DNA from 4 places in the Oceanobacillus kimchii X50 genome. Region 4 is predicted to be linked to each of the others. Evidence: riboswitches for the same ligand, from Rfam matches in the RefSeq annotation. Region 4 holds a riboswitch; each other region holds the start of a gene.
What was found. Region 4 has a riboswitch for thiamine pyrophosphate ahead of thiM (hydroxyethylthiazole kinase). Riboswitches for the same ligand answer to the same signal wherever they lie in the genome.
Positions count from the first base shown of each region.

Region 1: another riboswitch for thiamine pyrophosphate. It lies ahead of thiT (energy-coupled thiamine transporter ThiT); the one in region 4 lies ahead of thiM (hydroxyethylthiazole kinase).
Region 2: another riboswitch for thiamine pyrophosphate. It lies ahead of C794_RS06995 (lipoate--protein ligase family protein); the one in region 4 lies ahead of thiM (hydroxyethylthiazole kinase).
Region 3: another riboswitch for thiamine pyrophosphate. It lies ahead of thiW (energy coupling factor transporter S component ThiW); the one in region 4 lies ahead of thiM (hydroxyethylthiazole kinase).

Region 1 covers NZ_CM001792.1:1,395,930-1,401,394, forward strand. The annotation lists gene C794_RS07375 (M3 family oligoendopeptidase) at 1-1,665, shown strand, start outside; TPP riboswitch at 1,724-1,827, shown strand; gene thiT (energy-coupled thiamine transporter ThiT) at 1,951-2,520, shown strand; gene C794_RS07385 (hypothetical protein) at 2,657-4,069, shown strand; gene C794_RS07390 (carbon starvation CstA family protein) at 4,394-5,465, shown strand, end outside.
Region 2 covers NZ_CM001792.1:1,310,583-1,316,047, forward strand. The annotation lists gene C794_RS06980 (GNAT family N-acetyltransferase) at 1-44, shown strand, start outside; gene C794_RS06985 (MFS transporter) at 92-1,279, opposite strand; gene C794_RS06990 (dicarboxylate/amino acid:cation symporter) at 1,460-2,692, shown strand; TPP riboswitch at 2,799-2,908, shown strand; gene C794_RS06995 (lipoate--protein ligase family protein) at 3,217-4,038, shown strand; gene lipA (lipoyl synthase) at 4,031-4,975, shown strand; gene C794_RS07005 (protein kinase family protein) at 5,208-5,465, opposite strand, start outside.
Region 3 covers NZ_CM001792.1:422,892-428,356, reverse strand. The annotation lists gene C794_RS02430 (ABC transporter permease) at 1-416, opposite strand, end outside; gene C794_RS02425 (ABC transporter ATP-binding protein) at 413-1,261, opposite strand; gene C794_RS02420 (LytTR family transcriptional regulator DNA-binding domain-containing protein) at 1,373-2,413, opposite strand; TPP riboswitch at 2,508-2,623, shown strand; gene thiW (energy coupling factor transporter S component ThiW) at 2,704-3,213, shown strand; gene tenA (thiaminase II) at 3,210-3,896, shown strand; gene thiD (bifunctional hydroxymethylpyrimidine kinase/phosphomethylpyrimidine kinase) at 3,889-4,683, shown strand; gene thiM (hydroxyethylthiazole kinase) at 4,712-5,465, shown strand, end outside.
Region 4 covers NZ_CM001792.1:631,911-637,375, forward strand. The annotation lists rRNA gene rrf (5S ribosomal RNA) at 1-32, shown strand, start outside; gene C794_RS03545 (thiol-disulfide oxidoreductase DCC family protein) at 613-981, shown strand; gene tenA (thiaminase II) at 1,410-2,099, opposite strand; gene C794_RS03555 (Lin0512 family protein) at 2,123-2,482, opposite strand; gene thiM (hydroxyethylthiazole kinase) at 2,516-3,295, opposite strand; TPP riboswitch at 3,386-3,488, opposite strand; rRNA gene rrf (5S ribosomal RNA) at 3,822-3,937, shown strand; tRNA gene C794_RS03570 (tRNA-Met) at 4,025-4,101, shown strand; tRNA gene C794_RS03575 (tRNA-Asp) at 4,173-4,249, shown strand; gene thiL (thiamine-phosphate kinase) at 4,403-5,365, shown strand; gene tsaE (tRNA (adenosine(37)-N6)-threonylcarbamoyltransferase complex ATPase subunit type 1 TsaE) at 5,375-5,465, shown strand, end outside.

The DNA.
Region 1 (5,465 bases), 760 kb from region 4:
TCACAACAAGTTACCCACATCAATCTGTCATCTATTAATTTAGATGAATGGGCTAAACTTTTTATAAATTTGGAGAAGTTACAAAAAGAATTTCGTGAAGCATCTGCTTTTGTTAGTTGTCTAAGCGCTCAAGACGTAAAAGATGAGCAAGCCAATCTTCTTGTTGCAGAGCGCAGTGATTTATTAGCAGAGATGGAAGGATTAACCACATTAATTGATCAAAAAGTAGCTGGAGTTCCAGAGAAAGAATGGAAAGAATTAATAAGCACACCTGAATTAAAAGAATTAGACTTTGTGTTAAGAGAAAAACGAGACAAAGCACAGAAACAATTATCGAAAGAAGTGGAAATGTTAAAAAATGACCTTTCCGTTGATGGATATCATGCATGGAATCAAATGTATGGAACTATTGTTGGGAAGATGAACGTTGAACTTGAGGAAGATGGAGAAATAAAAGCGTACTCCGTTGGACAGGCTGCAAATAAAGCAAATCATCCAGATCGTAAAAACAGAAAGTATGTATTCGATCAAATGTCTAAAGCGTGGAAAAAAGACGCAGATTTAATCAGCCAAACATTAAATCATCTGGCAGGATTTCGACTACAAACCTATAAGCATTATGGATGGGATAACGTTTTAAAAGAACCGTTAGAAAAAAATCGTATGAAGCAAGAAACTCTTGATGCGATGTGGGGCACAATAGAAAGAAATAAACATCATTTTGTAAAGTACTTAGACAGGAAAGCTGAATTATTAGAACTGGATAAATTAAGTGTTTATGATATTGGTGCTCCAATTGGAAAAAAAGAAGAAAAGAAAAGTTATTCAGATGGTGCAGCATTTATCGTTAATCATTTTGCGAAATTTAGTCCTAAAATGGCAGACTTTGCTCAAATGGCTTTTGAAAAAAATTGGATAGAAGCAGAAGATCGACCAGGAAAACGTCCTGGTGGATTTTGTACAAGCTTTCCAAACAGTGAACAAACAAGAATTTTTATGACTTATTCTGGAACGTCTTCTAATATCGCGACGTTGGCTCATGAACTCGGACATGCTTATCACCAACATGTAATGAATGATGTTAATGGATTGAATCAAAGATATGCAATGAATGTAGCTGAAACTGCTTCTACTTTTGCGGAAATGATTGTTGCAGATGCATCTGTACAATCTGCGGCAACAAAGGAAGAAAAGCGATCCCAACTCGAAGTGAAAATTCAGCGTAGTATTGCATTTTTTATGAATATACATGCCCGATTTTTGTTTGAGACGCGTTTTTATGAAGAAAGAAAAAAAGGAATGGTATCGGTAGACCGCTTAAATCAATTGATGGTAGAAGCACAGAAAGAAGCGTACTGCGATAGATTGGATGAATATGATCCAAACTTCTGGGCTTCAAAAATGCATTTTCATATAACTGGAGTACCTTTTTATAATTTCCCGTATACATTTGGGTACTTATTTAGTCTCGGAATCTATAAACATGCCCAAGAAAAAGGTGGAAGTTTTGAAGATGATTATATAGCTTTACTGAGGGATACCGGAAGAATGTCTGTAGAAGAATTAGCACAAAAACATTTACATGTTGATTTAACTAAAGATGGATTTTGGGAAGAGGCAATCTCCTTATGTGTGGAAGATGTTGAGACATTTCTTCAATTATAAACTATTGTATAAATAACCAGTTTAACGTACAATAAAATATAGCAAAAAAGTAAATAGAAAAGCCTGCAAGGGGAGCCATATGGCTGAGAGTGGACAATGATTGTTCTGACCCTTTGAACCTGATAGTTAATACTAGCGTAGGGATTGTAGTCTTTTTGATGGTTAGTAGTAATGTGTGAGCGGAGCAAAGGCTGTATAATGCAGTCCCATCAAGAAGCTTCCCTTTGGCATTACTTTTTTGTTGTGTGAAAAAACGGTTTCTGACCTTAAAGGGGAGAGTAGATAATGACAAAAATAAAGACATTATTTTTAGTCGAGGTTGCTGTATTTACGGCGCTTGCACTTTTACTAGATTTAATTCCGTTACAAATAAAATTATGGCCACAAGGCGGCTCTATTGATTTTGCGATGATTCCAATATTCATTGTTGCGTTTCGGTGGGGACTAAAAGGTGGCTTATTATCAGGATTTCTATGGGGAATGTTACAAATTGCTGTAGGGACTGCATATGTAATGGTGCCATTACAAGGATTCATAGATTACGCAATCGCATTTACAGTTATTGGTTTAGCAGGAGTTGTAGCAAAAGCAGTACAAAAAAATGTTCGAGAAAATAAGATCAAATCATACTTATTTTTAATTACTCTAGGGGTATTTATCGGTTCATTTGCACGTTTTATTGCACATTATATTGCAGGGATTGTATTCTTTGGATCTGCAGTAGAAGGACAACCAGCGTGGTTATATTCTCTTCTGTATAATGGCTCGTATATGTTACCTTCTTTTATACTGAGTGCTTTAGCTGTATTCTTTTTATTCCATAAACAACCAAAAACATTACTTCAATCAAAGTAGGCAATTTGCTCACACAAACAAAGTCTGAGGACCAAAAGTTCTCAGGCTTTTATTATTAAGTGAAAGATAGTTACAGTAGCGAAAACACTTCTCTTTGCATAGGCTATAGTACATTCAAAGAGAGGAAGAATGTAGGATGACATTAACTCTAGCGCATTTCATTTATGGGTTGTTTACACTCGTAATTATCATCACAATGATTTTTCGAAAAGGGATTGTACTGCCGACCTTATTAGGAACTTTCATATTATCATGGGTATTTAATGGCAGTATTGTTTCAGGATTTACAGCCATCTTTCATGCTAATCTAGTTGCAGCACAAGAGTTATTCAGTATATTCTTGATTATTACGTTTATGCTTGCCTTATTACATTCATTAAAAGACCTCGGAGCAGATGTGCGAATGATACAGCCAATACAAAGAGTAATGGTAAATGGGCACGTATCATTTTTTGTATTAATAGGGGTAACCTATGTAATTTCATTATTCTTTTGGCCGACTCCAGCGGTACCGTTAATTTGTGCATTATTGGTACCTGCTGCAATTAGTGCGGGGTTACCGGCAATGGTAGCTGCAGTTGCAATTGCAATTGCCGGTCAAGGCATGGCATTATCATCTGATTATATCGTCCAAGTTGCTCCAAACCTATCGGCAACTGCAGCAAATATAGATACAAGTATCGTTGCAGATCGTTCACTTATCCTCTCATTAGTTGCTGGTGGAGTTGCAATCGTAATTGCATACACACTCTATCGCAAACATATTCGTTCAAAAAATGATCCGGAAAATGAAAGAGAATTAGAACAGCTGCAGCAATCGGAGCATTCTGTACACCATCCTAAAACGAAACAGTTACAAACATGGAGTAAACTATTTGCAGTTATTGTACCAATTGCTTTGTTGGCTGTAGTCGTGTATATGATGTATGGTAAGTTTATTGCGAATACAGAATTAGTAGGTGGTGATGGAGCTGCATTTGTTGGTGGAGTTGCAGTAATATTGTTATTGCTCTCAACAGTAGCGTTTGGAAAACAAAACGCACTAGACTATGTAGGAAGTCATATTACTAATGGTTTTGTATTTGCTTTTAAAGCTATGGGGCCAGTTATACCTATCGCTGGCTTTTTCTTTCTTGGTAGTCCCGAGTTCTCAGGCAAAATATTAGGTGTAGAAGAAGGGCCTGCATTATTATTTGATATTGTTGCTTCCATTCAACAATATCTACCAGAAAGCTCATTTTTAGTTGCTTTCAGTGTGTTAATCATTGGAATTATTACTGGTTTAGACGGTTCTGGTTTTTCAGGATTGCCCTTAACGGGAGCATTAGCTGCTTCTCTTCAGACAAGTGGAGTAGATGCTGCTACACTAGCAAGTATTGGTCAATTAGGAGCTATATGGACGGGTGGCGGCACCATTGTTGCTTGGTCATCATTAATTGCAATAGCAGGTTTTTGTGGAGTATCTGTAATGGATTTGGTTAGAAAGAATTTCATTCCTGTAATAGTCGGATTAATTATAGCAACAATCGTAGGAGTTATCTTTCTTTAGAACTGTGATAAGACAATCAAATTACGATGCCTTTACTTGTTTCGTAGACTTCAATTTCAATAATAATTGGAGGTTACAGAACGTGTGAGGGCATTTTTTAATTGAAATTAATTAAAAATAGGTTATACAAATTTGTCGAATATGTTAGAATAATTCTAATAATATAATAAAGGAGGTGATGATAATTGATGACGAAAAGTATTCAATTTTTAAATTGTAAAAAAGATAGTACATAAAAAATAGATTCAGAGTAGTTAGGTTGTACTAAATAAAAGCGCTTACACATAAGTTGATACAAATATATTTTTAAGAGGAGGTATGCAATTGAATGCTATTGTTATTGCTCTAATCGGTATTGTTATTTTTATATTGGGTTATCGTTATTATTCTAAGTTTGTAGCGGAAAAGATTTTTCGATTAGATCCAAACTATGTCACTCCTGCACATCGTTATAAGGACGGTGTGGATTATGTTCCGACCAATAAATTTGTTCTTTGGGGACATCATTTTACCTCTGTAGCAGGTGCTGCTCCAATACTTGGGCCCGCAATTGCAATCTACTGGGGATGGTTACCTGCTTTTTTATGGGTAGTTTTAGGTACGGTGTTTGCTGCAGGAGTTCACGATTTTGGAACATTAGCATTATCTGTTAGAAATAAAGGATACTCCGTCGGTACTATCGCAGATAAGTTAATTGGTAGAAGAGGAAAGCTATTATTTTTATTTATTATATTAATATTAGTTTTGATGGTAAATGCAGTTTTTGCATGGGTAATTTCAAATTTATTTATTAGTTATCCATCTAGTGTTTTGCCAGTATTCATTCAAATCCCTTTAGCAATTTGGATTGGATACGCTGCTTATAAACGAAGTAAAAAAATGTTAATCCCTTCACTTGTTGCGCTTGCAATTATGTATTTAACAGCAATTTTAGCAAGTAGATTTGACTTTTTACAAATTGATCTTGTGCGTTTTATGGGTGGAGAAGATGGAGCTGGGTTGTTTGGATTAGGAAGTGTATCAACAGCATTTTTAATTTGGATTGTCATTTTAATGGTTTATGTTTATATTGCTTCGACATTGCCGGTATGGAAATTACTACAACCAAGAGATTTTATTAATTCGCATCAGTTGGTAGTAGGATTAGGCATTCTCTATTTAGGACTAATCTTCACAAATCCTAGTATTTCAGCACCAGCTATTAATGAGAGTCCAGATAAAAGTCTATTGCCATTACTATTTATCACCATAGCTTGTGGAGCTATCTCTGGTTTTCATGGATTAGTGTCATCAGGAACATCATCGAAACAATTAAATAAAGAAACGGATGCAAGATTTGTAGGATACTTTGGTGCTGTAGGTGAGGGAGTACTCGCTCTTGTATCTATACTTGCAG
Region 2 (5,465 bases), 680 kb from region 4:
CTATACGTATGGGGATTTTACGGGAAGAGTGGAATTATAAATAATATTAAAGAGGAGACTCTATTCCGAAGAGTCTCCTCTTTTGTAAAACCTATTTATCAGTAGCAATAGAGAATAATGATTTATCTTCTATCTTATGCGTTATTATCATCAATAGCATACCGAATAATATCATTCCAGCTGCAACAAATGTGATTTGTGAAAAAGAAAAACCAGAATTTAATAGTAAACTTCCTAATGTTGCACCAATAGAATTTGCCAGATTAAAAACGGAAGCGGCAATGGTACCAGATAGAGCTGGTGCTTCTGTAGCAGCTAGAATAATTTTTGAGTTTAGAATTGGAGTGGTTCCGAATGTTCCTGCTCCAAATAGAAAACATGCAACATAAGCAAGAAATGGTACAGATAATAAAAATGTAAATAAAAATAGCACTGCACCAAGTATTGCTAAGGTAACGATTAAACGTTCGGTTAACTTTGAAGGATGAATTCTTCCCGAGACAAAATTGCCAATAACGGCTCCTAGCCCAAATAAAAACAGCCCGATTGTGACACCTGTCACGCCAAAACCAGCAATTTCTCTTAACATAGGTTCTTTAAACGTATATGCAGTGAAAACACCAGAAAAACCAAAGACAATAACCGCAATGATCATTAGTATATTTTTATTTTTTAATACGGTTAATTCTTTTCTAAGTTTCGGTTGTTCTGCTGGCCTAATGTTCGGAGTAACTAAAAGTAAACCAATTAAAGTAATCGCACCTAATAAGGCTATAATCCAAAAAACAAGTCTCCAATCAAAAAAACCACCAACAAACGATCCGAATGGAACACCAAGCATAACAGCAATAGTTAACCCACCTTGAACAGCAGCTATGGCACTAGTTCTTTTTTCTGGTTTAGAAATTTCAACAGCAAGACTCATGGTTAAACCAAAGAAAGGTGCATGCATCGTTGCTGACAGCAATCTTGATAATAGAAGCACTTCAAAATTTGGAGCTAGTGCTGCAACGATATTACTTATAATAAATATAGATATTAATCCAATTAATAAGGGTTTAGGTGAGTACTTTACTGTAACCATCCGTAAGATAGGTCCGAATACAGCAACGCTAATAGCATAAACACTTAATAAAAGTCCTGTAGTAGATACTGGTACATCCAGGTCTGTAGCGAATTGTGTTAGTAATCCAGTAACAACATATTCTGTCATTCCTATCGCGAATGTACCAATCATAAAGATAGCTAGAATAGTATTTCGAGAAAATTTCATTGGCATATCATCTCACCTCTTTGTTAAAAAAATACATAGTGAATATGATATGACAGAAGCTACCTGATGTCTAGAGTAAAAATAATTATAGAAAAAATTACTTCATTTGCCTCTTTGACTTCAATAAAAAAAGGAGTAGAATATACTAAGTTAATGAAATGAAATTACATAATGAAGGTGAGATACATGAAAGAAAAATTAAAAGCATATCGATTTCCTATTATTTTACTGGCATCAATCATTATTGGGAGTATTATAGGGATTTTATTTGGTGAAGAAGCTACTATTATTAAACCACTTGGGGATTTATTTATTAATTTGTTATTTATGATTGTTATACCTTTAGTTTTCTTTACCATATCATCAGCGATTGCTGGTATGGATAGTATGAAACGTCTTGGGAAGATTTTGGGCTCTATGATTACGGTTTTTGTTGTTACAGGAATAATTGCATCTGTATTTATGTTAGTTGCTACTGTTATTTTTGAACCGGGTTCTGGTGTAAATATTCCCTTGGATACACCAGAAAATGTGGAAGAACAAAGCTTATCGGAACAATTGGTTAATACGTTTACAGTACCAGATTTTGTTGATTTATTTTCCCGAGACAATATGTTAGCACTAATTGTTTTTTCTGTATTGATTGGTGTAGCGACTGGTTTAACTGGGGAGAAGGGTAGACCATTCGCTACATTTCTAACTAGTGCTTCTGAAGTGTTTATGAAAATCATAAAACTCGTGATGTACTATGCCCCAATTGGTCTTGGAGCGTACTTTGCAGCACTTGTTGGAGAATTTGGAGCGGAATTAATTGGGGATTATGCGAAAGCAATTATCATTTATTACCCAGTTTCCGTATTATATTTTGCAATTGGCTTTACCTTATATGCATTTCTTGCTGGTGGTAAGAAGGGAGTTACTCGTTTTTGGAAAAATATCTTAGCTCCGGCAGCAACTTCACTTGGTACTGGAAGTAGTATCGCTGCTTTACCTGTAAACTTACAAGCGGCTAAACGTATTGGTGTTCCAAAGGATGTTCGTGAAACGGTACTTCCTTTAGGGGCAACGATTCATATGGATGGATCGTGTTTATCTGCAATGCTTAAAATTGCATTTGTCTTTGGCGTATTCAATATGGATTTCTCGGGATTTGATACTTTCCTAACTGCTATTGGAATATGCTTGTTGTCTGGAATTGTGATGAGTGGAATTCCAGGTGGCGGATTTATGGGAGAAATGATGATAATCACACTGTATGGTTTACCAATGGAAGCATTACCAATCATAACTGCCATTGGAGTAGTGGTTGATCCGCCTGCAACGATGGTTAATGTTACTGGTGATACCGTATCAAGTATGTTAGTAACCAGACAAATTGAAGGAAAAGATTGGATGGAGAAGAGTGAAAATTTGACCTAGACTTTTAAGGGTCCTTGCTAAATAAACGGAGTAAAAAAGTATCTTTACATTATATTCCATTATTGGTAAGCTTGGGTTGTTAGTAAATGACATTTAAATAGAATTTTTTTCACACTAGGGGAGCTATGGTAAATAGCTGAGATGAACATTGGATTGTTTAGACCCTTTATACTCGAACAGGATAATGCCTGCGTGAGGAAGTGTGGTCAATAGGCATAAGTATATTGACTACATTCTCTCATGATGAATGTGGTCTTTTTGTTTGTTTCAAAGAGGTTGTTCAAAGAGTCTGGTGAAAATAACACAGATCAGGGGGGAACTTCTGCTAAGATCGCCCACGTCCTGTGGACAACGCAGAAATCACCACATCCTGTGGAAGCTCGTTGGCTTGCTTTAGTTCCTCACGTATTAACTGCATACGTTCCGGTACTCAAAGCTAAGCCGCCTCGATCTTCTCGGTCCTTTTCATCCACCCTTTTAAACCCACACTTAAAGTGAAAAAGTTCGCTAAGGAGGAAAAATCTTTGCGAGAAAAATGGGCGTTCGTAGAAAACACTCCACAAGATGCAGCGATTAATATGGCACTAGACGAAGCTTTGTTGCATTGGCATCAAAAAGGTGAAATTCCACCAACTTTGCGATTTTATCGATGGAATGAACCGACACTCTCTATAGGATATTTTCAGAAAGTAGATGGTAAAATTGATCTTGAAGGTATTAAAAAGCATCAATGTCAATTGGTAAGAAGAATGACCGGTGGAAGTGCTGTCCTGCATGATGATGAATTGACATACAGTATTGTCATTTCAGAAAGGCATGAGAGAGTTGCATCATCTATTCGTCAAGCATATTACGATTTATCAAAAGGTATATTAAGAGCCTATCAATTGCTGGGGATTGAAGTAGATTATGCACATGAGCCAATCTCTAAAAATCGAAGCACGATTTGTTTTGAGCAACCCGCATTTTATGAATTGCTTGCAAATGGAAAGAAAATTTCAGGGAACGCACAAATAAGGAAAAAAGGAATACTACTTCAACATGGATCAATCCCTATATCTATGAATGTGGAGATGCTATTTGATTTATTACAATTTCCAACAGATCAAATAAAAAAAAGAAAGAGACAAGGATTTTATGAAAGAGCGACTACTATTAATAAGGAGTTAGGAGAAAAGCAATCCTATAAAGTGGTAAGAGATGCTTTTCAACAAGGTTTTTCAGAAATTTTAAATATCGAATTAGAGCCAATAACGTTGACAGAAGAACAGTGGAAAGAAGTGTATCAGATTGCCGAAGCTAAATATTCGAAGAGTAATATAAAAGGAGCTGTTTCACATGTCTAATCAACAAACTCATGTACGAAAGCCAGATTGGTTAAAAACAAGAATTAATACAAACAAATCTTATCGAAACTTAAAAAAGCTGATGCGTGATAATCGGTTAAATACAGTTTGTGAAGAGGCACGCTGTCCAAACTTACATGAATGCTGGAGCGAAAGAAAAACAGCTACATTTATGATTTTAGGAGATACGTGTACAAGGGGATGCCGATTCTGTGCAGTAAAAACAGGGCTGCCGAATGAGCTGGATTGGGGAGAACCAGAACGTGTGGCTGATTCTGTCACCGTAATGGGTTTAAAACATGTGGTAGTAACAGCAGTCGCTCGAGATGATTTGAATGATGGCGGTGCAGCAGTATTTGCAGAAACTGTCCGAGCTATTCGTAGAAAAAATCCAGGTTGTACTATTGAAATTTTGCCTTCTGATATGAAAGGAGATTATGAAAGTCTCCATACATTAATGGATAGTGGACCAGATATTTTTAATCATAATATTGAGACCGTTCGAAGACTTACCAAGAGGGTGCGAGCTAGGGCTACGTATGACCGTTCATTAGAGTTACTCCGACGTGTAAAAGAAATAGCTCCAAAAACACCAACAAAATCTAGTATAATGGTTGGTCTAGGAGAAGAAAAAGAAGAGATTATTCAAGCAATGGATGATTTATTAAATCATAATGTGGATATTGTTACACTTGGCCAATATTTACAGCCAACGAAAAAACATCTAGAGGTAGTGCGTTACTATCACCCAGATGAATTTGAAGAACTGAAAAATATTGCCTTAGAAAAAGGCTTTTCCCATTGTGAAGCTGGTCCACTAGTTCGTTCCTCATACCATGCGGATGAACAAGTATCTAACGCAGCAGCTCAACGAAGAATTAAATATATGAAAGGTGTAGAGAAGCAAGAAAACACTCAACTGGATTTTAATTTCTGAGTACCATAAGTAGGGCATAGACAAAGTAAAACGGGTTGCTCAAAAGAAGAATGATAATAAGATTTAGCGGTAGAAATATACTTTATGTGGGGTGAAAGTCTACCAGGTGTTATGAGCAATCAGAATCTCACCAGTCACTAGTTAGATAAGCGGAGTATATCTCTGGTTTAAACTAATCATTCGAATTTATCTTTTGAGTAAACCCTTTTGTCTTAACCTATTATTAAATAGACTATTTATTACGAAGCCGATATAGTTTGGAAACGCTATTCATTATCCATTTTGGAATTTTAGTAGGAAAATAAGTTCGATGATAGTATTTTTCATATCCATTTTTTAAATCTTGCCATTGAGTGCATTGTTTTTCCTGAGAAAAACGAGCAACATCAATAATTTTAATCGTACCTTCTTTTGTGACAATCAAATTGTGTAAATGAATATCGGATGGATTTAAACCAACGTCCCTTGCATATTGTAATCCATTGTCAAC
Region 3 (5,465 bases), 210 kb from region 4:
AGCGCAATAAAGAATACAAGAGATAATACAACTCCTACTATTACCGGTATAAGATTAGAAGGTGAAAATCCTGAAATCAACATAGAGATATACGTAATTACTAATGTGATAACTATTGTTACGGCACTTTTTCCTGCTAGTATCTCCGTAATGGTAGCAGGTGAAAGCATCAAACCACGAAGTGTATTCTTTTCCTTTTCTTCCGCAATAATTGCACATTGAAGAAAGGCACCTACCATAGATAAAGAAATGCTGATAATAAATATATGAATTTCTAATGGAACAACATCCATCCGTCCATATATGAGCGCAAATACGAGTGGTAAGATAATCGTTGAAGAGACATACATATTACGATATAAGTCTTTTAAATCCTTTTGAAAAATTGCCATAAAACGTTTTACAGAAAAAGTCATACTAGTTCCCTCCCCGTTACTTCTACGAAAATATCCCCTAAAGTTGGTTCTTTTGTGCTGATGGTTTCTATACGATCTTCTGAAATATATCGTTGAATATCATTAGCAATAGAAGGGGCTAAAGGTAATTCCAATTCTCTACCATCCCTTAGCTCTAGCAACACTTTCTCTTCACGATATTGCTTCTTCAAATTTTTAGGGCCATCCAATAACTGCACAGAACCTTTATTCAAAAATGCTACACGATGACATAAATGATCTGCTTCTTCCATATCATGTGTTGTTAAAAATACCGTTGTTCCTTGTTTATTCAATTCTTTTAATCCTTCATGAATGTGCTTCGAGTTCACGGGATCTAATGCTGAAGTTGGCTCATCCAAGAATAATATTTCAGGGTTATGAAGTAATGCTCTTGCCAAGAGCACGCGCTGTGTCATACCTTTTGATAACTTGGCAACTTGTTGCTTTGCTTCATTTTGTAAACGAACCATCTCTAACACTTCATTAATGCGGTTCTCTTGCACATCATATAATTGCGCATACGTTTTTAAATTATCGTAGATAGTGAGACGGTTATACAAACCACTATTATCTGTAACCACTCCAAATCGTTTTCGTTGAGCTGGCGATTTTAATTGTTGAACTGGTACACCAAATACTTTTGCTATTCCAGAAGTGTGTGTTAATTGTCCAGTTAATATTTTTATTGTGGTTGTTTTTCCTGAGCCACTTGGTCCTAAAAAACCGAATGTCTCTCCTTTCTCGACTTGAAAAGTTACATCGTTAAGTGCTTGCTTATTTTGATAAACTTTTTCTAAATGACTTACCTCAATGACTGAAGTCATGTAATTCCCTCCTGAAAATCCAATTTTCATTTGCATCTTCAGAATACTGTTATATCAAGGTATTCGCACTAAATTTCCGATGAATGGAGTACCTAATAGGTTAAATGGAGCTTAATCGACTCCTAAAATTTGCTTTAATTCAACCAACTTTGCTTTCGATAACGGTACTTGAGTTTTTTCTTTATCTTGCAAAACAAGACTGTAACTATTTCTCGTCCAGGTAATTACTTCTCGTACTTTTTGTAAATTTACGATATAAGATCGATGACATCGGAAAAATCCTTGATGTTCTAATTTTTCTTCTAATTGACGAAGCGTAAATGCTGTTCGAAACGATGACCCTTTCATATGTACTACAGCTTGACCTTCATCACTTTCAATGTAGTCAATCTCTGGAGGATCAAGTAGTACTATCTTGTCATTTACTTTCGAAGGTATTTTATTTAGCTGAAAAGAAAAATCTTGCTTTCCTAACTCTTCTTCTGAAACTTCGTCTATCTCTTGCTTCTCTTCATTTTCTTCTGTTTTAATTTCAACTGTTTGTAACCCTTCCTCGTTAAGTCGGTAAACTCTTTCTGCTAATGTAATTGCACTTTCCATATTAGATGTCAGTATTAATACACCTTTTTTATTCTGCTTAAGATGGTTTAAAACATGAACCAATACTCGTTTCGTTTCTAAGTCAACATTCAAATCCGGCTCTTCAAAAAGATAAATACATGCATCCTGAATAATTGTTTTCCCATAATGAACCCGCTTTTGTTCAGACTCTGTTAATTTACTAATTGGCTTATCCTTCACTTCATGTAATTGTAGTTTTTCAATCAATTCTTGATGGTTGACCTTTGTTTGATATAGTTGTTCAATAAATCGAAAATACTCTTTTGTATTCATTCGTTCGTAAAGACCGTTACTCAATAGTTGTAGTCCTAACGCTTGAAAATACTTCACTTTATCTTCTAATGTAATTCCATTTAATTCGATGCTACCGTTATTAATTTTTTTATCTCCAACAATCATTTTTATTAACATCTGCCTAACATTTAAGGAGGAATGAATCGCTGCAACTTCCCCTTCTTGAATCGTTAAATGAAACGTCGAAAACAAGATGTGGTCACCTTGTCGATATTCTAGTTCTCTTAATTGAAGCATCTATCTCAGTCCCCTTTGAATCCCAATTTTATGTATTCAGATGACAGAATTTATTTATTTTGTTACAGTTAATATGAAGTAAATAAATACGAAAAGCAACTACTAGGGGTGCCCAGTACTATGTGTGGGCTGAGAGGAAAGCACCTACTTTCCGACTCTTATGGACCTGATCTGGTTAATACCAGCGTAGGGAAGTAGTCAATAATTTTGATGATTACATTCTCAGTATACCAAAACCAGGTCCTTTAATTGGACCTGGTTTTTTGTTTGTTTTAGAAAGGAGAGATAAAGTGAAAAACACCCGCGTCTTAACATTGATGGCTGTCCTTGTTGCCATTGGAACGATTGGTTCACAGTTATTATGGTTCCCTGCTGGTGTCGCACGAGCGTATCCTGTTCAACATGCAGTAAATGTTATGGCAGCAGTGTTACTTGGTCCAGGACCTGCTGTTGGTGTTGCTTTAATGATTGGTTTACTTCGAAATCTCTTAGGGATAGGAACATTACTAGCTTTTCCCGGAGGAATGATTGGCGCTTTTTTTGCAGGGATACTTTATCGAAAATGGCGGCGTCATCGTTTAGCAGTAACAGGAGAAATACTTGGAACCGGGATTATTGGTTCTTTTCTTGCTGTTCCTTTTGCTAACTTTTTAATGGGATCGAGTGTTGGTGCGCTTGCATTTCTACCAGCATTCATCATTAGTAGTGTTTCAGGAGCGTCCATAGGTTGGTTTATTTTATCTCGAGTTCATAAAGTGAAACCAGAACTCTCACACACTCAGAGGAGAGATTACTCATGAAATTCTCAGAAGAACTAAGATTAGAAAACAAAGATATTTTTACACTTATAAAAAATCACCCGTTTGTAGAAGGGATAGGAAAGGGAATACTATCCGTAGATGCAGTTCGTCACTATGTTCAAGCGGATTATGCTTATTTAAATGGATTTATGAAAACTATTGGCTCAGCTATTGGTAATGCAAATCATCGTAACGACATCGCTTACTTTAGTGCTCTAATGCTGTTTTCATTACATGACGAAATCCAAGCCCATCTGTGTTTCTGTGAGTATATTAATGTAAACTACGAAGACTTACAAGGACAGCCATTACCTCCAACAGGAGATCATTATGTTAAACATATGATGTATCATGCCCAAACAGGAACTACAGGTGAAGCAATTAGTGCGCTTTTGCCATGCCCTTGGACGTATTATGAGATCGGAAAATATCTAAATGAAACGTGGCAAGTATCGGATAATCACCCATTTCAAATATGGATTCAATGTTATGCAAATACCAAACAAGATGTTGAGGAAATGTGTGAACGACTTGATGAACATGCGAGTCATGCTTCAGAAAAAGAAAAAGCAAGTATGAAAATTGCTTTCCGAAAGAGTTGTCAATTAGAATACTTATTTTGGGAAATGGCTATGTCTACTGAGGAGTGGCCGTCATTGAAGGAGGATATAAATAATGAATAATGTATCATGTGCATTAACGATTGCCGGCACAGACCCTAGTGGTGGAGCTGGAATACAAGCAGATTTAAAAACATTTCAAGAACTTCAAACATACGGCATGTCTGTCATTACTTCCGTAGTAGCTCAAAATACTACTGGTGTAACTTCCGTCCATCATATGCCAATCAATATGATTGAAGATCAACTTGAAGTTATAATAAAGGATATGCCTATTCATGCCCTTAAAACGGGAATGATTGCCAATAAACAAATGATGGAAATAATCTCCAAAAAAATTGAGAAAATGGATGCACCTTATGTTATGGACCCAGTTATGGTTGCAACAAGCGGTGACTCGCTAATAGATACAGAGGCCCGATCATTTTTAAGAGAATATTTGCTCCCCCAAACCGCACTAGTGACTCCTAATATTCCAGAAGCAGAATTTATTACTGGTCATTCTATTGAAACATTAGAAGACATGAAAGATGCGGCAAAACATATCGTTGATCATTTCAATGCGGATGCCGCATTAATAAAAGGGGGCCATATGAAAGCAGATGCAGTAGACTTTCTATATGATGGATCTGCGATGCATACATTTTCAGCTAAACGAATTAATACAAAAAACACTCACGGTACGGGTTGCACTTATTCTGCTGCTATAACTAGTTATCTCGCTAAGGGGTACTCCATGGTAGAGGCAGTTCAGAAATCAAAAGACTTTGTTACTGCTGCAATATCCCAATCGTTTGAGCTCGGTTATGGGAATGGGCCGACAAATCACTGGGCAATTCGGGAAAGATAAAGGAGAAACTAAGGAGAGGGAGATATATATGCAAGTCGATATTATTAAACAAGTTCGTGATACTAAACCACTTGTGCATCACCTAACCAATCAAGTAGTAATGAACTTCTCAGCTAATGGGTTACTTTCATTCGGCGGTTCGCCAATAATGGCAAAAGCGATAGAAGAAGCAGAACAAATTGCCGCAATTTCAAATGCCGTTTTAATTAACATCGGTACGTTAACTTCCATTGAATTGGAATCTATGATAGCTGCTGGAAAAACAGCAAATGAACATAATATTCCTGTATTATTAGACCCTGTCGGAGTTGCTGCCACTTCTTTTAGACGAAAAGCTATTGATAAAATTTTAGAGGAAGTTCGTCCCACTGTGATAAAAGGAAATGGTGGTGAACTAGCAAGTCTAGTTGATATCACACTCGAAGCAAAGGGAGTTGACTCCGTTGGTGACGGTAATTTAGATGAAATCGCGCAAAAAGTAAGTCGAAAATATAACACTGCCGTTATTGTTACCGGAGAAACAGATGTTATTTATGTGGATAATCATTTGATTCATAATGGTACAGGACATCATTACCTATCAACCATAACCGGTTCTGGTTGTTTATTAGGTTCGATTATTGCAGCATGTTTAACCACAAAAGCACCATTGAAAGACCAATTAATTACAGCGGTTTCGTTCTATGGACTTTCAGCTTCGTATGCAGCTAATCAAGAAAGTGTTCGTGGTCCAGGCAGTTTCTTACCTGTATTCATTGATTCTCTTTCAAAAATGCCACAAG
Region 4 (5,465 bases):
TTTGCCCCTGCAAGAGTAGGACGCCGCCAGGCAACGAACGAAAAGACGGATTAGATTTAAGTATCTAATCCGTCTTTTTTGTTAGGATTGAAAATAAGGCTCTAAAATAATTGTTGGTTGTTGGGGTAAGGGAAAAATTTAATCAATAAAAAACACGCAATCTCCTATTTTTGTTATCATTGTTTAAGCCACTAAACAAACCAAAACCCTTTGAAATTTCTTCTAGCATTCGTTGAAATTTGGTCTTGTACCTAAAACAGAGCCATACAGGATAATATGTTTTATGTACATGGTTCTAAAGTCGAGTTCTGTCTTTTGACCACCAGCAAAATCAGATGTACAAAACTTCCCGCCTTTTTTCAATACTTAAAGGGAAGTGAAGAACAATACATCGCCCACTACATCTAAAATAGAATCAATAGAACCAACATTGACTTCCATTATTTACTCAGTAAGATGATCTGATTTATAAAACAGTACATGGTTTACTCAGAAGAAGTAAAAGGAAATGTATTTATATTGAAGTTATTAAGGGAATATATACAAATCAACAAATGATGGAAAACAATTTAAACTAGAAAAGACATCTGAAACAGAAGGGAGAAAAATCGTTTGAATAAACATATTGTATTTTTCGATGCTGAATGCCCTTTATGTAGGACAGTGAAGGCAGTACTGAAAAGTCTGGACTGGAATAACACCATTTTCTGGTACCCTGTTCAGGAATTAAGTGATTCAATAAAAGAGAGAGCCAATAACTATAAAAATATGTATGACGAAATCTATATGTATACCAAAGATAAACGAATTCTGACAGGATTTAATACCGTCCGCAAGATTCTTTCTTTACTACCAGCCACTATCCCTTTAGCTTTATTGCTTTATTTACCGTTCGCACAAAAAATTGGTGATCCTGCATACCGTTTTATTTCAACTCGCCGTTATAAATGGTTTGGAAGAGTGCCTTATAATAAGCTGTGACTGGCAAAAAAGAAAGGTAGTGACAGAACATGTAAAAAAAGATCCTGGTTATTTTATATATCTTTCTCGCTTCCACAGCCTTCTCTTTATCATCCGCTCTACAAGTTTCTTCACCTATTTTTTTCGGTCTGAAAAACGTGCTTTATGAAGCATACGGCATGGGCTCTTTGTTAGTCAACTAAACTGGCTCTAAAATAATTGTTGGGGTAAGGGGAAAATGTAATCAATAAAAAACAAGCTACCTCCTTATTGCTTTATTTACATCACTAAATAAAGCAATAAGAGGATGCATTTAGATCATAAACGTAAGATACCAGCCTTCCAATGAATTGTTTGTCTGGTAACTTACATTTTACACGAAGCTGTTATGGGTTGATTATATTAACCACAAGTTATAAGTAGTTCACTTATTATTAAAAATCCTCTATTTAAAAGGATGCTAGATTTGTTGCTTTTTTCGAAAGCCATGTTTCAAACGTATAGGACATTTCCCAGAATGCAAGCTCATATTCTTTCGCGATAATAAATTGTGTTTTGATTTTTTCCTTCTCTGTTTCTCCTGCTTGTTCAGCTAATGTATCGAGCAGGTCAATCATTTCCTGTGTGGATTCCTGGAACCAATCACTCCCATAGGTGTTCAACCAGTTTTGATAAATTTTCTCTTTTGGTTTCGCATCCCTGTAGGTCAAACCAATATCCGCATATAACCAGTAGCATGGCAGCATTGCGGCTACAATTTGAGCTAAACTTCCGGACAACGACGCACGGTACAAATGTGATGTATACGCGTAGGCAGTTGGTGCTGGTTTAAAATTCTCGATTTCCGCATCTGTAATCTGTAAAATTTCTGCATGCTCCTTATGCACCGTTAACTCTGCTTCAGCTGTCTTCTTTGCTTTTTCAGCCAGTTTAGCAGCAACATGAAAGTCATCTGAATGGGCAGCCGCAAAAGCATGCACCTTGCCGTAATGCTTCAAATAATAGATATCCTGCAGAATATAATTTTTGAATGTTTCTAGTGGCAAATCACCACTTACAATACCCTGTACAAATGGATGATTTAAACTTAACTCCCAACTCTCTTTCGTTGCCTCTCGCAATGACTCTGAAAAACGCATAGAGAATCCTCCTTAATTTTTGTTTAATAGCCTACTTCTACAACAGCATTAACAATATACATTAAATCGTTTTTATCCTGCTGATCTTCCAGAAAAATCCCACTAGTTGTTGCCATGCCTCCAGGCAAGACCTCAACAGTGACTGTGCCATAAGGAATTAATTGTTTTATTCTGTAGTGATCCAATTTTTCCTGATCCAATGGGATGCCCAGTTTTACATGTACCTTCATCTTATCTAAATCACCATCTGGTAGAATTTTCTTCATTCCTGGCATAGAATTGGTATGGATTGCATGCATTACTGCTCGTTCTGATGCAATATTCACATCTTGTCCATGTACATCTACTCCTGTCCCTGTCTCGATAAATAGAAGATTTTCCATTTGCTTTCCCTCTTTCCATAATGAAATATATCCTTATAGTTCTTGAACTTGTTTGTATTTTTCTACTTTTTCATCCGATAGAAAATACAACTCGTCGAGTAAGGCTGGAATAAATGTTCCAGGCCCCGCTGCTTTTGCCATTGCTAATTCAGCTGCAATGCCATAACTTGTTACAGCATATATACCTGCTTTATAAAAATCATCAACTACGCTCACAAAAGGTCCAACAAAAGATGAAAGTAAACATCCACTAGCCGTAATGTTTTGTAGCATTGCATGCCCGTTTTTACATAACGCAGTTCGCTCACCATCGGTCACAACGTCAACTTTTCCAGTTGAAATGACAACCGTATCATATTTTTTAGCGACTGTTTTTGCTATTTCTGGATCGTTTTCTTGAATAATGGAATCTGGCCCTTTTGCTTTTTCTAGCTTACTAGCCAACACAGCTATTTCCCCTGCATTAGCACGTATTACGGCTAGCTTTACCGTTGTAAGTATGTCATCAATGATTTCCGTCCGAAAATCTGTGCCTCCAACTGCAATGGGATCAAGAATAACTGGAACCCCATTTTCGTTTGCTGCTATTCCAGCCTTTAACATTGCTTCTCCACGTTCTTCCGTTAATGTCCCAAGATTCAGCACTACTGCGTCGGCAATTTCTCCATAGTTTTTTGCCTCTCTTGGAGTATGGGACATCGCAGGTGACGCTCCGATTGCGATTAAACCATTAGCAGCAAAATTAATCGCAACTTCATTGGTAATATTAAAAATAAACGGCTTATCTTCTTTAATTTTTGTAATAGTATCCATCAAAAAATCTCCTCTCTAAAAATTAGAATGAAGAACAAAAAAACCACCCCGAAAATGGAGTGGTTGTGTATACAGCTAAAGAATAGGTATAACTTGCCAACTCCACTTTCCTACGCTGGTATTAACCAGTTCAGGTTCAAAGGGATTAAGAAATGAATCTTATCTCAGCCAAATGGCACCCCTAGTGGATTTTTATTTATTCTACCTATATCTTATTTCATTTTTTCTTAAAAGTAAAATTATTCATATGAGTCAATTTCCGTAATTACTAAGTTTAATACAACGAATATTTTAGTGACAGTTTTATAGCAATGACTTGGCTTTGGAAGTAGTCGACTATTATAATTAAAAGTAATCTAGAAGAAGTAATTTGTTTTGCGATACTAGAGCTTCACTTCAACGTTTACAAGCTGTTTTTTCATAAAAACAAACGATGAAATAAAAAAATATAAAAAAATTATAAAAAGGTATTGCTTTTTTATAGTTATATGGATATAATATTACTTGTCCTTGTTTTTAAGGATTGTCTGGTAGCGATAGCGAGAAGGTCACACCTGTTCCCATGCCGAACACAGAAGTTAAGCTTTTCAGCGCCAATGGTAGTTGGGGTTTTACCCCTGCAAGAGTAGGACGCCGCCAGGCAAGGATAATTTATCCTTAGATTGGATATAATATGTGAGTATAACACATAGAAGTGTATGACCATATTTTCCATATCATAAGTCATATCGCGGGGTGGAGCAGTCTGGTAGCTCGTTGGGCTCATAACCCAAAGGTCGCAGGTTCAAATCCTGCCCCCGCAACCAAATTATTTAATATTACTATAGTAAGATCCAGATTCACTGAAATACTGGATGCCATACATAAGTAAAAAGTTGGTCCGGTAGTTCAGTTGGTTAGAATGCCTGCCTGTCACGCAGGAGGTCGCGGGTTCGAGTCCCGTCCGGACCGCCATGAAAATTATATTAGAAGTTGTAGAACACATGGTTTTAATTGAAACCTGTGTTTTTTTAGTTTGTAGACATAATTTAGTCGTCCAATTTTTTTCTTTTTTCTTTTGTTTTTGCTATGATAGTTGGTAGTGAATACAAAGAATGGTGATTTTAAATGGATGAGTTTTCTTTTATAAATTCGATTAAGCCGAAGTTTTATCAACAGTCTTCTCTGTTAAAAGGAATTGGAGATGACGCCGCGGTTTTTCGAAGTTCGATGGATATTGTTACTGCAGTAGATACCTTTGTAGAGGATGTACATTTTTCTCGTTCTACAATGGAACCATATCATATAGGTTATCGTGCATTAGGAGCCAATATAAGTGACTTAGCAGCAATGGGAGCTTCACCTAGTTTCTATTTAGTTTCTATCGTTATACCAAAGAATTGGATTCAAGAGGAACTGTCCCAGATATATTTAGGTATGGATGATTTAGCGTCGAAATATCATATGGATATTATTGGTGGAGACACCGTTTCAGGTAAACAATTAACAATCTCTATTACAGTAATTGGATATACCAACACAAATAAAGCTCGATGTCGTCAGCATGCTAAAGAAGGAGACATTGTTTTTGTTACGGGCACGTTAGGGGACTCTCAGGCAGGGTTTCATATCCTGACCAATGAAAACAACAGATATATTGATCAAGATTTTTATATAGGTCGACATCGAAAACCAGAACCGAGAGTGGCTTTTGCGCAAGCTCTAGAAAGTCTGGAAAGAGTATCTTTAAATGATGTTAGTGATGGGATTGCTAATGAGGCAAGTGAAATTGCAGAAGCCTCTAATGTGTCTATAGTTCTAAGTGAAAATGACATACCAGTTTCACGTTCTTTTAATCAATTTACGTATGAGCAACAGTATCAGTGGAAATTATCTGGTGGCGAAGATTTTGAACTTCTCGGCACAGTCGCTAAGTACGATTGGGATGTAGTAAAAAAAGCTGCTGAGCAGACAAACACCCAATTAACGATAATTGGTAATGTTATAGAAGAAAACAAGCATCCTGTTTATATAGAAGATAATGATGTGCGTAAAGTGCTTAAAAAAAGCGGATATACGCATTTGAAGTAGGTGAATTAAATGAAAATACAGCTTCGTTCTCCCGAAGAGACTAAAACTCTCGGCCAGAGAATAGCAAAGTTGTTGCATCCTGGTGATGTTATTACGTTAG